2 regions of the Marinobacter sp. GH_1 genome follow, and region 1 is predicted to be linked to the other one. Evidence: predicted binding sites of a transcription regulator. Region 1 holds the regulator's gene; the other holds the start of a gene.
The links. Region 1 encodes sigma-54, which starts transcription at its own class of promoters, with help from an activator protein. Its sites were predicted from a motif close to ANTGGCATNNANNTTGCTNT; they were not measured.
Positions count from the first base shown of each region.

Region 2: the regulator sigma-54 is predicted to act here: its motif matches at 3,458-3,477, upstream of ACNSOI_RS05935 (sigma 54-interacting transcriptional regulator).

Region 1 is NZ_CP184460.1:2,929,446-2,935,342, forward strand. It holds gene lptC (LPS export ABC transporter periplasmic protein LptC) at 1-544, shown strand, start outside; gene lptA (lipopolysaccharide transport periplasmic protein LptA) at 528-1,064, shown strand; gene lptB (LPS export ABC transporter ATP-binding protein) at 1,072-1,797, shown strand; gene ACNSOI_RS13325 (RNA polymerase factor sigma-54) at 1,987-3,516, shown strand; gene hpf (ribosome hibernation promoting factor) at 3,592-3,894, shown strand; gene ptsN (PTS IIA-like nitrogen regulatory protein PtsN) at 3,993-4,460, shown strand; gene rapZ (RNase adapter RapZ) at 4,501-5,385, shown strand; gene ACNSOI_RS13345 (HPr family phosphocarrier protein) at 5,392-5,661, shown strand; gene mgtE (magnesium transporter) at 5,756-5,897, shown strand, end outside.
Region 2 is NZ_CP184460.1:1,274,372-1,280,268, reverse strand. It holds gene ACNSOI_RS05950 (ABC transporter ATP-binding protein) at 1-893, opposite strand, end outside; gene ntrB (nitrate ABC transporter permease) at 951-1,778, opposite strand; gene ACNSOI_RS05940 (ABC transporter substrate-binding protein) at 1,781-3,205, opposite strand; gene ACNSOI_RS05935 (sigma 54-interacting transcriptional regulator) at 3,509-5,407, shown strand; gene ACNSOI_RS05930 (sodium-dependent transporter) at 5,776-5,897, opposite strand, start outside.

The sequences.
Region 1 (5,897 bases):
ACTGGCGGTCACGGCTCTCGCCACTGTCTTCCTGATGTGGCAGAACGAGGAAGGTGACAGTGTGCGGGGCGATGCCGCAGAACTCAGGGGCCCGTCGGAACCCGACAGTTTTATCATCGAGGGCCGCTACACAACCTGGGACGAACACGGCAACCTTAAGATGTCGATATCCAGCCCCCGAATTGAGCAGTTTGAAGACACCAACTACGCCACCATGAATGCTCCAAGGGCCAGGATTTTCAGCGAACAGGCTACCCCACCATGGATAATCGAAGCGGATGAAGGTAGCCTCCGCCAAGACGATGATCAGGTGACCTTGACGGGCAACGTCGTCGTACTCCGGCAAACCGGCGACTCTGAAGCCACCCTGAAAACCGACTCACTGACCCTGGATAACCGCCAGGGCACGGTATACACCGATCAACCGGTCACCATTACCGAACCGTTCGGCGTTACCCAGGCCAATGGCATGAAAGCCTGGATAAACGAACGCATACTGGAACTCAACTCCCGGGTGGAAGGGCAATATGAAACCATCAGGTAAGCGCACATACCGACTGCCGGTCATACTGGCCGCACTGATGCTGGCCAGCCCGGCAACCGCGTTTGATCTGGATTCCGACACCCCCATCAAGGTCAGCGCTGATTCCGCCCGCCTGGACGATACCGAAGGGACCGCCATCTACACCGGCGACGTTGAACTGGTTCAGGGGGCCACCCAGCTGAACGCAGAACGGGTGGTACTGTATCGAAGCCCCGAAGGTCTCAGCCGGATTGAGGCAAGCGGCGAACCCGCCCGATATCGCCAGCCGGCACGGGAAGGTGAAGCCATGACAGACGCCCGGGCGCGGACCATCACCTGGTCAGCGGCGGAAAACCGGCTGACGTTCGAGCGCCAGGCAGTGATTGAACAGGGCAACAATGTGTTCCGGGGCGACGTCATCCAATACGACACCGTGCGCAGGGTGGTCACTGCAGAAGGCGGCACGCCTTCGGAAGAGAGCTCTGGCCGGGTGGAAATGGTGATTCAGCCTCGCGGCTCCAGCAACCCCTCAGACGAATAGGTTACTGATGGCAGTTCTCAGGGCCAGCAACCTGGCAAAAAGCTACAAACAGAAAAAAGTGGTTCTCGATGTGTCTCTGGAAATCCGGTCCGGAGAAATCGTAGGCCTGCTCGGCCCCAACGGCGCCGGGAAAACTACCTGTTTTTACATGATTGTCGGGCTTGTACCCTCCGACCGCGGCCGAATCACCATTGACAGCCAGGACATCACACCCCTGCCCATGCATGGCCGAGCACGCAAAGGGATCGGCTACCTGCCCCAGGAAGCCTCGGTATTCCGTAAACTGACCGTGCGCGACAACATCATGGCCATACTGGAAACCCGAAAAGGCATGAAACGGCCTGAGCGGGAAGCCAAACTTGAGGAACTGCTCGAGGAATTTCACATCACCCATATCCGGGACAGCTTGGGTATGGCGCTGTCCGGTGGTGAACGGCGGCGCGTCGAAATCGCCAGAGCGCTGGCCATGGAACCTGCGTTTATTCTGCTGGATGAGCCCTTCGCCGGGGTAGACCCCATCTCGGTCAGCGACATCAAACACATCATCCGGCATTTGCGGGACAAGGGCATTGGCGTACTGATCACAGATCACAACGTGCGGGAAACCCTCGATATTTGTGAAAACGCCTACATTGTCTCCGGCGGACACATCATCGCCTCCGGCAATGCTGAAGCCATCCTGGCCAATCAGCAGGTCAAGGAAGTCTACCTGGGTGATGAGTTCCACCTGTAAGCGGAAGAAAACCCCTCGACGACCGAGGTCTGATTGTTTTGATGATCTGTAGCAAGTAAACTCGGCAAAGAACTTGCTTATACTGACAACAGTGAGCGGCAAGTAACCAGCGTATAACAATTTTTTTGCCTGACAGCAGGCAACGTCACTACCGGGACACCCTTGATTTATGGATCTTGAGCCATGGTTATGAAAGCCTCATTACAGCTTAAGATGGGCCAGAGTCTGACCATGACGCCCCAGCTGCAACAGGCCATTCGCCTGCTTCAGCTTTCCACCCTCGACCTCCAGCAGGAAATCCAGCAGGCACTGGAATCCAACCCCATGCTGGAAACCTCCGAGGATGACGATCAGTCTGACACCCCCGATACGGATGCCGACACCCGGGACGAACATAAAGACCGGGATTCCGACCACGATGAACCGGCCACCGAGGCTGCCTCTGACTGGGATGAAAACGAAAATGGCCCGGACTGGGCTTCTGAAAACGACATTCCGGATAACATCCCCGACGACCTGCCCGTAGACACCGCCTGGGACGATATCTACCAGTCTGCACCGGCGCCAGCCAGCAAAGGGGACGACGAGAACGAGTCGGATTTCGAAACCCGCAATTCACCGGCCGAGACCCTCCAGGACCACCTGGAATGGCAGCTCAACCTGACCCCCATGAGCGAGCGTGACCAGGCAATCGCCCACGCCCTGATGGACGCTGTAGACGAGCGCGGTTACCTGACCTCACCAATTGAGGAAATCCATTCCGGCCTGCAGGACGAAACCGAAGAAGACCCCCTTGAACTGGACGAGGTAGAAGCGGTCCTGCACCGGCTACAACACTTCGACCCGCCGGGCGTGTTCGCCCGGGACCTGCAGGAATGCCTGCTGATTCAGCTCAACCAGTTGCCGCCAGATACCCCCTGGCTTCGACAGGCACGCCTGGTGGTTACCCAGTTCCTGCACCTGCTGGGCAACCGGGATTACGCGCAACTGCTGCGCCGCAGCAGACTCAAAGAAGATCAGTTGCGCGAGGTTCTGGCCCTGATTACCAGCCTCAACCCTCGCCCGGGTGACGTGGTGGACCGAGCGGAGCCGGATTACGTGATACCAGACGTCATCGTCCGAAAACACGAGGGCCGGTGGCGTGTTGAGCTCAACCCGGAGATCGCCCCGAGAATTCGGGTCAACGCCAGCTATGCATCGCTGATCCGTCGCGCCGATAGCAGTGCTGATAACACCTACCTGCGGGATCAACTGCAGGAGGCCAAGTGGTTCATTAAAAGCCTGCAAAGCCGCAATGAAACGCTACTGAAAGTCGCCACCCGGATTGTTGAGCACCAACAGGGTTTCCTGGACCAGGGGGAGGAAGCGATGAAGCCGCTGATCCTCTCGGATATCGCCCAGGCCGTGGAAATGCACGAATCCACCATTTCACGGGTCACCACGCAAAAGTATATGCACACACCCCGCGGCATTTTCGAGCTGAAGTACTTTTTCTCCAGCCACGTCAGTACCGCTGAGGGCGGAGAATGTTCCTCCACTGCTATTCGTGCGATGATCAAGAAACTGATTTCAGAAGAAACTCCGAAAAAGCCGTTGAGCGATAGCAAGATTGCAGCCATGCTTGGAGATCAGGGCATCAATGTGGCCCGGCGCACCGTTGCCAAATACCGGGAGGCCATGCACATCCCTCCTTCAAACGAGCGCAAACGACTGGTTTAATGTTTTTGCCGGTGCACGAAGCACCGGACACGCAGCCCGGTGGCAACACCGGCATGATGACAACAGGAGACGCCTATGCAACTCAACATTTCAGGCCATCACGTAGAACTGACCCCTGCATTGAAGGATTACGTCAACACCAAGTTCGAGAAGCTGGAGCGTCACTTTGACCACATCAGTAACTGTCAGGTGACGCTGGAAGTTGAGAAGGTACGTCAGATGGCTGAAGCCACCCTGCATGTCATCGGTGGCGATATCCATGCAAAGGCAGAGAGTGAGGATATGTACGCCGCGATTGATTCGCTGGTGGACAAGCTGGACCGCCAGATCCTCAAGCACAAAGAAAAGAATGTAGACCGGATGCACGGCAACGGCTGAGCGCGCTCATAGCGCCACCGTACCGGGTGTTTCAATGATACGAGCTGCGGCGGGGCATACCGGCCGCAGCCTTTTTTTTACGGAATCACAGTCGATCCATGAGCGATACATCCCTGACCATCGACAACATTCTGGCTCCCGAACTGACGCTGTGCAGGGTGCCAGCCTCCAGTAAAAAGCGGGTACTGGAAACCATCGCAGAGCATATTCATCATCAGGATGAAATCCTCAGCGACACCGAGATTTTCAGCAATCTGGTTTCTCGCGAGCGGCTTGGCAGCACCGGTATCGGCCAGGGTATTGCCATACCCCATTGCCGGCTGGAGGGGCTGGACCGTGTGATCGGCGTGCTGATGACACTGGAAGAGAGCATCGACTTCGATGCTATCGACAATCAGCCGGTCGACCTGGTGTTTGCCTTGATCGTGCCCAAAGAAGCCACCAGTGAACATCTGGAGTTGCTAAGCCAGTTGGCCGAGAAATTCAACGACAACGGGTTCTGTGAACAGCTTCGCCAGTGCCAGGATGCAGCATCCCTTTACCAGCGCATGACCGCGGCATCCTGATAAGCAGTAGCACCAACAGAAGCAGGCAGGAGCGTCCATCATGAAACTGATCATCGTCAGTGGCCGATCCGGGTCCGGTAAGAGTACCGCGTTGCATGTGCTCGAAGATCTGGGTTTTTATTGCATTGACAACCTTCCCATCGGACTGCTGTTCCCGCTGACCCGGGAAGCGGCACAACAGGAAGCGCCGGGGCGGCTCCGGAAAATGGCCGTCAGCATCGACGCCCGCAACCTGTCTGCCGAACTGGCCAACTTCGAACAGATCTATCGCCAGCTTCGCGATGCGGGAGTCGTTGTCGAGATTATCTTTCTGGATGCCGATGAACAGTCCCTGCTGCAGCGGTTCCACGCCACACGCCGAAAGCACCCGCTGAGCGATGACCGTACCTCCCTCCGAGAAGCCATCACCAACGAAAAGGCACTGTTGGAACCGCTGTCAAAACTGGCAGACCTTTACATCAACACCACCGGCATGTCGATGTATGAACTGCGCGACATGGTCAAACAGCGAGTGGTCGGTCGCAAGGATCAGGAGCTTGCACTGCTGTTCCAGTCATTCGGTTTCAAGCATGGCGTACCGGTCGATTCCGATTACGTTTTCGATGTGCGCTGCCTGCCCAATCCATACTGGGATACCAGCCTGCGCAAATACGTCGGTACCGATCAGCCGGTTATCGAGTTTCTCGAGCGGGAACCTCTCACCGGGCAAATGGTGGACGACCTGATCCGCTTCCTGGATACCTGGCTACCCTCGTTCGCCGACAGCAACCGCAGCTACATGACCATTTCTATTGGCTGTACCGGTGGCCAGCACCGTTCCGTCTATGTCTGCGAGCAACTGGGCCAGCACTTCCGCACCCGATACAACAACGTGCAGGTTCGTCATACTGAACTTCCCCACCTCCAGGCCCGAGGGGAGATCTGATCCAACATGATCTGCCGCCCCGTCACCATCATCAATAAACTGGGCTTGCATGCCCGCGCCACCGCCAAGCTTGTGGCCACCGCCTCCGGCTTTGACAGCCAGGTACGAATCCGCGGCAAGGGCCGGGACGTGGATGCCAAGAACATCATGCAGGTGATGATGCTGGCTGCCAGCCAGGGTACTGATATTGAACTGGTCGCCGACGGCCCTGATGAGCAGGAAGCCATCGAGGCACTCGTAGAACTGATCGGTGATTATTTCGGCGAGGGGGGTTGAGCACACCCTGGTTCGTCATTCACCTACAATCCTTTCTCACCTGACGGCGCTAACTCCGCTATAATGCGACAGTTTTCTGATTGCAGGTGGTTCCATGACCGATATTCTGGAAAAAAGTCAGGCCCGCCAGCGCCTTCGCTCCCTCAGTGAGGCCCTGGACAGTGGTGCGCTCAAACAGGTTGCCCGCATCCTCAATGGCGGCCTGAGCCCCAGCGATATCGCACACCTGCTGGAAT
Region 2 (5,897 bases), 1.7 Mb from region 1:
CGCGCGGTGGTTTCGGTCTTGGTCTCGGATTCGGCCGGCACCGGCTCGGACGTCAGCTCATCGGTGCTGGGGTCTACTACTCTCGGGCTGCCATCTTTCTCCGGCAGCGCTGAGCCGCTGCGATTCACCAGGAAATCCACCAGGTAATGGCGAATCTTCTGGTGGGCAGGGTTCTGGAAGATCGTGGCCCGGGAGCGCGGGTGTGGCAGGTTCACCTTCACGCTTTCGGCGATGCGGGCGTTGGGGCCGTTGGACATCAGGAAGATGCGGTCAGACAGCAGGATGGCCTCGTCCACATCGTGGGTGATCATGAACACGGTCTGGCGGGTTTCTTCCCAGATTTTTACCAGCTCGTCCTGAATCACCCCGCGGGTGAGGGCATCCAGAGCCCCAAAGGGTTCATCCAGCAACAGCAGCTCTGGCTGGGTGGCGAAGGCGCGGGCGATGCTCACCCGCTGGCGCATACCGCCAGACAGCTGGGAGGGCTTGCGGTCCATGGCGTGGTCCAGACCGACCATTTTCAGGTATCGCTCGCTGTGTTCTCGCACCTTCTCTTTGGACCAGCTGGGCCAGCGGGCCTTTACCCCAAAGATGATGTTGTTCAGGGCGGTTTTCCAGGGCAACAGGCTGTAGTTCTGAAACACCACGCCGCGCTCCAGGCCCGGGCCTTTCACCTCTTTTCCGTTCATCACCACGTTGCCGGTACTGGCCTCGTCCAGGCCGGCCAACACGTTCAGGATGGTGGATTTGCCGCAGCCGGAATGGCCGATGATGCACACAAACTCGCCTTTCTGCAGGGCGAAGCGGATGTCTTCGAAGACTGTCAACTCACCGCCCTGGCCGTCCGGGTATACCTTCGACAATCCATCTACTTCCAGGAATGACTTACTCATATCAATTCTCCAGTCGGAGGGTTCTGGCGGGCGCCAGACAACCGGCGCCCTGCCCGATCATTCTTTGTATTCAACCAGCTTCTGAGCCTTGCCCAGGGCCAGGTCCAGCAGCATGCCCACCACCCCGATCATCAGGATGGAGAAGATCACACTGGCGAGGTCCAGGTTGTTCCACTCGTTCCACACGTAGTAGCCAATGCCGGTTCCGCCCACGAGCATTTCCGCCGCCACAATCACCAGCCAGGCGATACCGATGGAGATGCGCATGCCGGTGAGGATGGTTGGTGCTGCCGCCGGCAGAATCACCGTAATCGCGGTCTTGAACGGATTGAGCTCGTGGGTGCGGGCCACGTTGACCCAGTCCGACCGCACGTTGGCCACGCCGAAGGCGGTGTTCAGCAGCATGGGCCAGATGGAGCAGATGAAGATCACGAAGATGGCCGACGCATCCGAATCCTGGATGATGAACAGGGCCAGCGGCATCCAGGCCAGGGGTGAGATCGGTCGCAGCACCTGGATGTACGGGTTAAGCGCCTTGTACATCAGCGGTGACATGCCGATCAGGAAGCCCAATGGCAGGGCAATCGCCATGGCCGCCAGATACCCCGTCAGCACCCGGTAAACCGAGTAGGCCAGCTGAATGCCGATGCCTTTGTCGTTGGCACCCGCGTCATAGAACGGGTTAGACAGCTCCGCCCAGGCCACTTTGATGACTGCTGATGGCGGCGGCACACGAGATTCTGACCCCGAGACGCCCATCAGCAATTCATACTCTGACGTAGCCTCCGTCGCCGCGGGCGGCTGGGTGGCCATTTCCCACATGCCAAGTGCCAGGATCAGGAAAGACACCGACAGCAGTGCTGCCCTCACATTTAACGAGGCCATGGTCAAATCCTCCCGATGGCGAAGCTACGGGCATACTCTTCCGGAGTTTCCGGATCAAAGGTTTTGCCCATGATGGTGTGGGTTTTGTAGGTTTCGGTGGGTGCGCTGTACCCCATCTCGCGCATTAGCTTGCCGGTTTCACCCGCCAGGTAGACCTGCTCAGCGATGCCCTTGTAATCCACATCGCCCTCAATGTAGCCCCAGCGTTTCATCTGGGTCAGAATCCACATGCCCATGGAATGCCACGGGAACGGGTCGAAATCGATGCGGTCGGGCACGTTCTGCACCTCGCCCAGGCCATCGGCGTAGCGGCCTGTCAGCACTTGCTGGATCACCGGTACCGGCTGGTTCAGGTAGTTCCGCGGGGCAATGGCCTCGGCGATCTCTTTGCGATTTTCAGGCTCATTGGAGTACTGGGTGGCGTCGATGATGGCGCGCAACAGAGCGCCGTAGGTATTCGGATTCTGGCTGGCAAACTTCTGGCTGCAGGCGAAGGCGCAGCATGGGTGCCCTTCCCAGATATCTTTGGTGAGCATGTGAATGAAGCCGACTTTTTCCCAGACGGCACGCTGGTTGAACGGGTCTGGTGACAAGTAGCCATCCAGGTTGCCGGCGCGCAGGTTGGCGACCATCTCAGGTGGCGGAACCACCCGGATCTGAACGTCTTTATCCGGATCAATGCCGTTTTCAGCCAGGTAATAGCGCAACAGGAAGTTGTGCATGGAGTATTCAAACGGCACACCAAACTTGAAGCCCTTCCATTGCTTTGGGTCACGCTTGTCCATGTGATCCACGTGCAGCACGATGGCCTGGCCATTGATATTCTCCACCGCCGGCATGATGAACGGCTCCGGCGTGGAACCGGCGCCCATGGTCATGGCCAGGGGCATGGGAGTGAGCATGTGTGAGGCGTCGTATTCACCCGCCAGAGACTTGTCCCGAGCCACGGCCCAACCGGCCGTTTTGGTGACGGTAACATCCAGGCCATAGCGCTCATAAAACCCCATCGGAGCGGCCATAATGATGGGCGTGGCACAGGTGATCGGCACAAAGCCAACGTTCAGCTTGGTTTTCTCCAGCTTGCCGAGCGACTCCTTCACCGCCGCCTTGGCTTTGTCCATGGGGAACACGGAGCCCAGCAAAGCGGCTGCGGTCCCTGCCCCCATCATCTTCATAAAGCTGCGGCGGCTGTGATCGTTATGACCGAACACGGAGCGCACCACAGCGCTTTCGATGGCACGGTCCATCATGGCTTCGGAATCCATCCCGGCCGCAGAGCCTGTGGCTTGCTCGCCCCCTGTCTGGCGAAGGTTCAGCGATACAGACGGCAGGCTGTCACCAGGCTTACATTCCGGGCAACCACAGGTTTTCGCGTGGATAAGTGACTGGTCGCCGTCAAACGGGTTTCCAAGGCTTTTGGTTGTCATGGTGCACTCTCCCTACTCTCAGATAGTTTTTTTGCACTCTTGCGGTGCAACTAAGACTCTGGTTCTGCCCGGCCAGGATTTGGCCTTGGCAAACAGCACGTTCTGAGATGACTATTGCGGGGTTCGTGCCAACTTTATGAAAACCTCTACCTCATTGTTTTTATGGGGTTTAATAAAAACGAATGCTAACCCGTCCAACTACGATATTTCGTAGACCACGATTTCTCGTAGCGAGCGCTTCGATTTTTCGTAGTTGGCACAGGCTTTGTTTGGGTTTTACCGTCACTCAAGCGGAAGCCCGGCATGAACCAGCCCGAACGCATCGAAACACACCAATGGATCAACCACCTGCCAGAGGCTGCCCTTCTGGTGGATGCGGGCCAGGACCTGATCCTCGCTGCAAACAGCGCCATGGCGCGAATGGCGGGCACCGACAGACAATCCATTGCCAGCATGGCATGTACCCAGCTGTTCGCTGACCAGCGGCCCCAGTTGATCAACTTCACTGAAGAAACCCTGTTCCGAAGCCACAGCTGGAGCCGTGACTTCCACCTGAAACACCGGGACGGCCACACGGTTGAACTGGAAATTTCTTCTTCCTGCGTGGGAGAAGCAGAATCGCAAACCCTGTTATTGCTACTGCGCGACCGGCGACAACTGAGAACCCTGCGCGAACGCCACGAAGCCAATCATTACCACCGGGGCGGCTTGCTGGAGTGGCGGCGAGTGGAAGAACTGTTCAAGGATATGGAGCGGGAGAACCAGCTGATTCTCCACGCCGTGGGCGAAGGCATTTACGGGGTAGACGCCGAAGGCCGCACCACCTTCGCCAACCCTGCCGCCGAGCGCATGCTGGGCTGGCGAATGGATGAACTCATGGGGCGGGTAATACACCGCGTTGTGCACCACTCCCACGAAGACGGCAGCCTGTTCCCGCTGAAAGAATGCCCCATCTACGGCGCTTTCCGGGACGGCAGTATCAAGCGCGTTGGCGACGACTGGTTCTGGCGCAAAGACGGCACCGGGTTTCCGGTGGAATACACCAGCACCCCGATCATGGACAACGGCCACCCGGTGGGTGCGGTCGTGGTGTTCCGGGACATCTCCTCCAGACTGCAAGCCCAGAAGGAACTGCAATCAGCACTGGAAGAAGTCGAAAGCCTGAAACGCCGGCTGGAAATGGAAAACGCCTACCTGCAGGAAGAACTCAGCGCGGAGTTCCACTTCCACGAAATCCTCGGCCAGAGCGACGCCATCAAGGCCATCGTGCGGCGCATCGGCATGGTAGCTCCTACCGACGCTAACGTTCTGATCACCGGCGAATCCGGCACTGGCAAGGAATTGATTGCCCGAGCCATCCACCAGGCCAGCACCCGACGCGACCGCCCGCTGATCCGGGTAAACTGCGCGGCCATTCCAAAAGACCTGTTTGAGAGCGAGTTCTTCGGCCACATCAAAGGCGCCTTCACCGGCGCCGTGAACGACAGAATCGGCCGATTCGAACTGGCCGACGGCGGCACCCTGTTTCTGGATGAAGTGGGTGAAATCCCTTTGGAATTGCAGGGCAAGCTGTTGCGGGTGCTTCAGGATCAGCAGTTCGAACGCGTGGGTGAGAACAAGACTCGCGCCGTCGATGTAAGAGTGATTGCCGCCACCAACCGGGATCTAAAAACAGAGGTACAGGAGAAGACCTTCCGGGAAGATCTGTATTTTCGCCTCAATGTCTTCCCTATCGAATCCATTCCCCTGCGCAGGCGGCTTGAAGATATTCCCATGCTGGCCCAGGAATTCCTGAACCGGGCCTGCCAGAAGTTCAACCGGCCACCGCTGGTTCTGACAGAACGAGACGTGGTGACCCTCAAGGCCTACCACTGGCCGGGCAACGTTCGGGAACTGGAAAACGTCATCGAACGCCAGGTGATTACCGCCGATGGCCGCCTGGATCTGGACCTTCCCGGTTCCGAGACTCCCGCGCATACCGCAGCAAACTCAACGCCATCGCGCCACTACGACAGTGAGTTGTTGACCGAGGTAGACTTGAAGGAGCTGGAGAAACAGAACCTGATCAAGGCGCTGAAAATGACTGGCGGGCGCATTTTCGGAGACGACGGGGCGGCGGCACTTCTTGGCATCAAGCCAACGACCCTCAATTCCCGCCTGGGCAAGCTCAAGCTTGATGCCCGGCAGTTTCGGGCTTCTTGAGTGTTGACTTGGGTTTCTGGGTTGGGCTCCTAGCCTGTTTGGTTTGCGGGCGGGTACGCGGGGTATGGGGTATTTTTCTTCTGGGAAAAACAACTCGCTGTGCTCAGACATCTTTTTCCCTGCCAGAAAAATACCCCATACCCCCCTACCGACGGGCAGCACAGGAATACCGAGGGTAAAAGAAAAGAAGGTATCCCGAAGTGCGCGTGACCGTTGCACCGAGTCGAGCCTTTCCCTTCCTGAGTGCAAAAACGACAAGTGCTTTTATCAAGCGGATGCCCGCCAATGCCAGCCACCCCGCAAGCCCGCCCGCAAATTCGAAAGGCTGGGAGCCCAAATAAGACCTCACCTCCACACCCAGAGGGCTACTAACCAAAACCAAGCTGACTGAGCGCATAGGTGACTACAATCCATAACAACACCAGCACCGGCAGAAACCGCCCGACCAGGTAAATACGCCACTCCCACCAGCGGCTCTCTGTACCCAAAA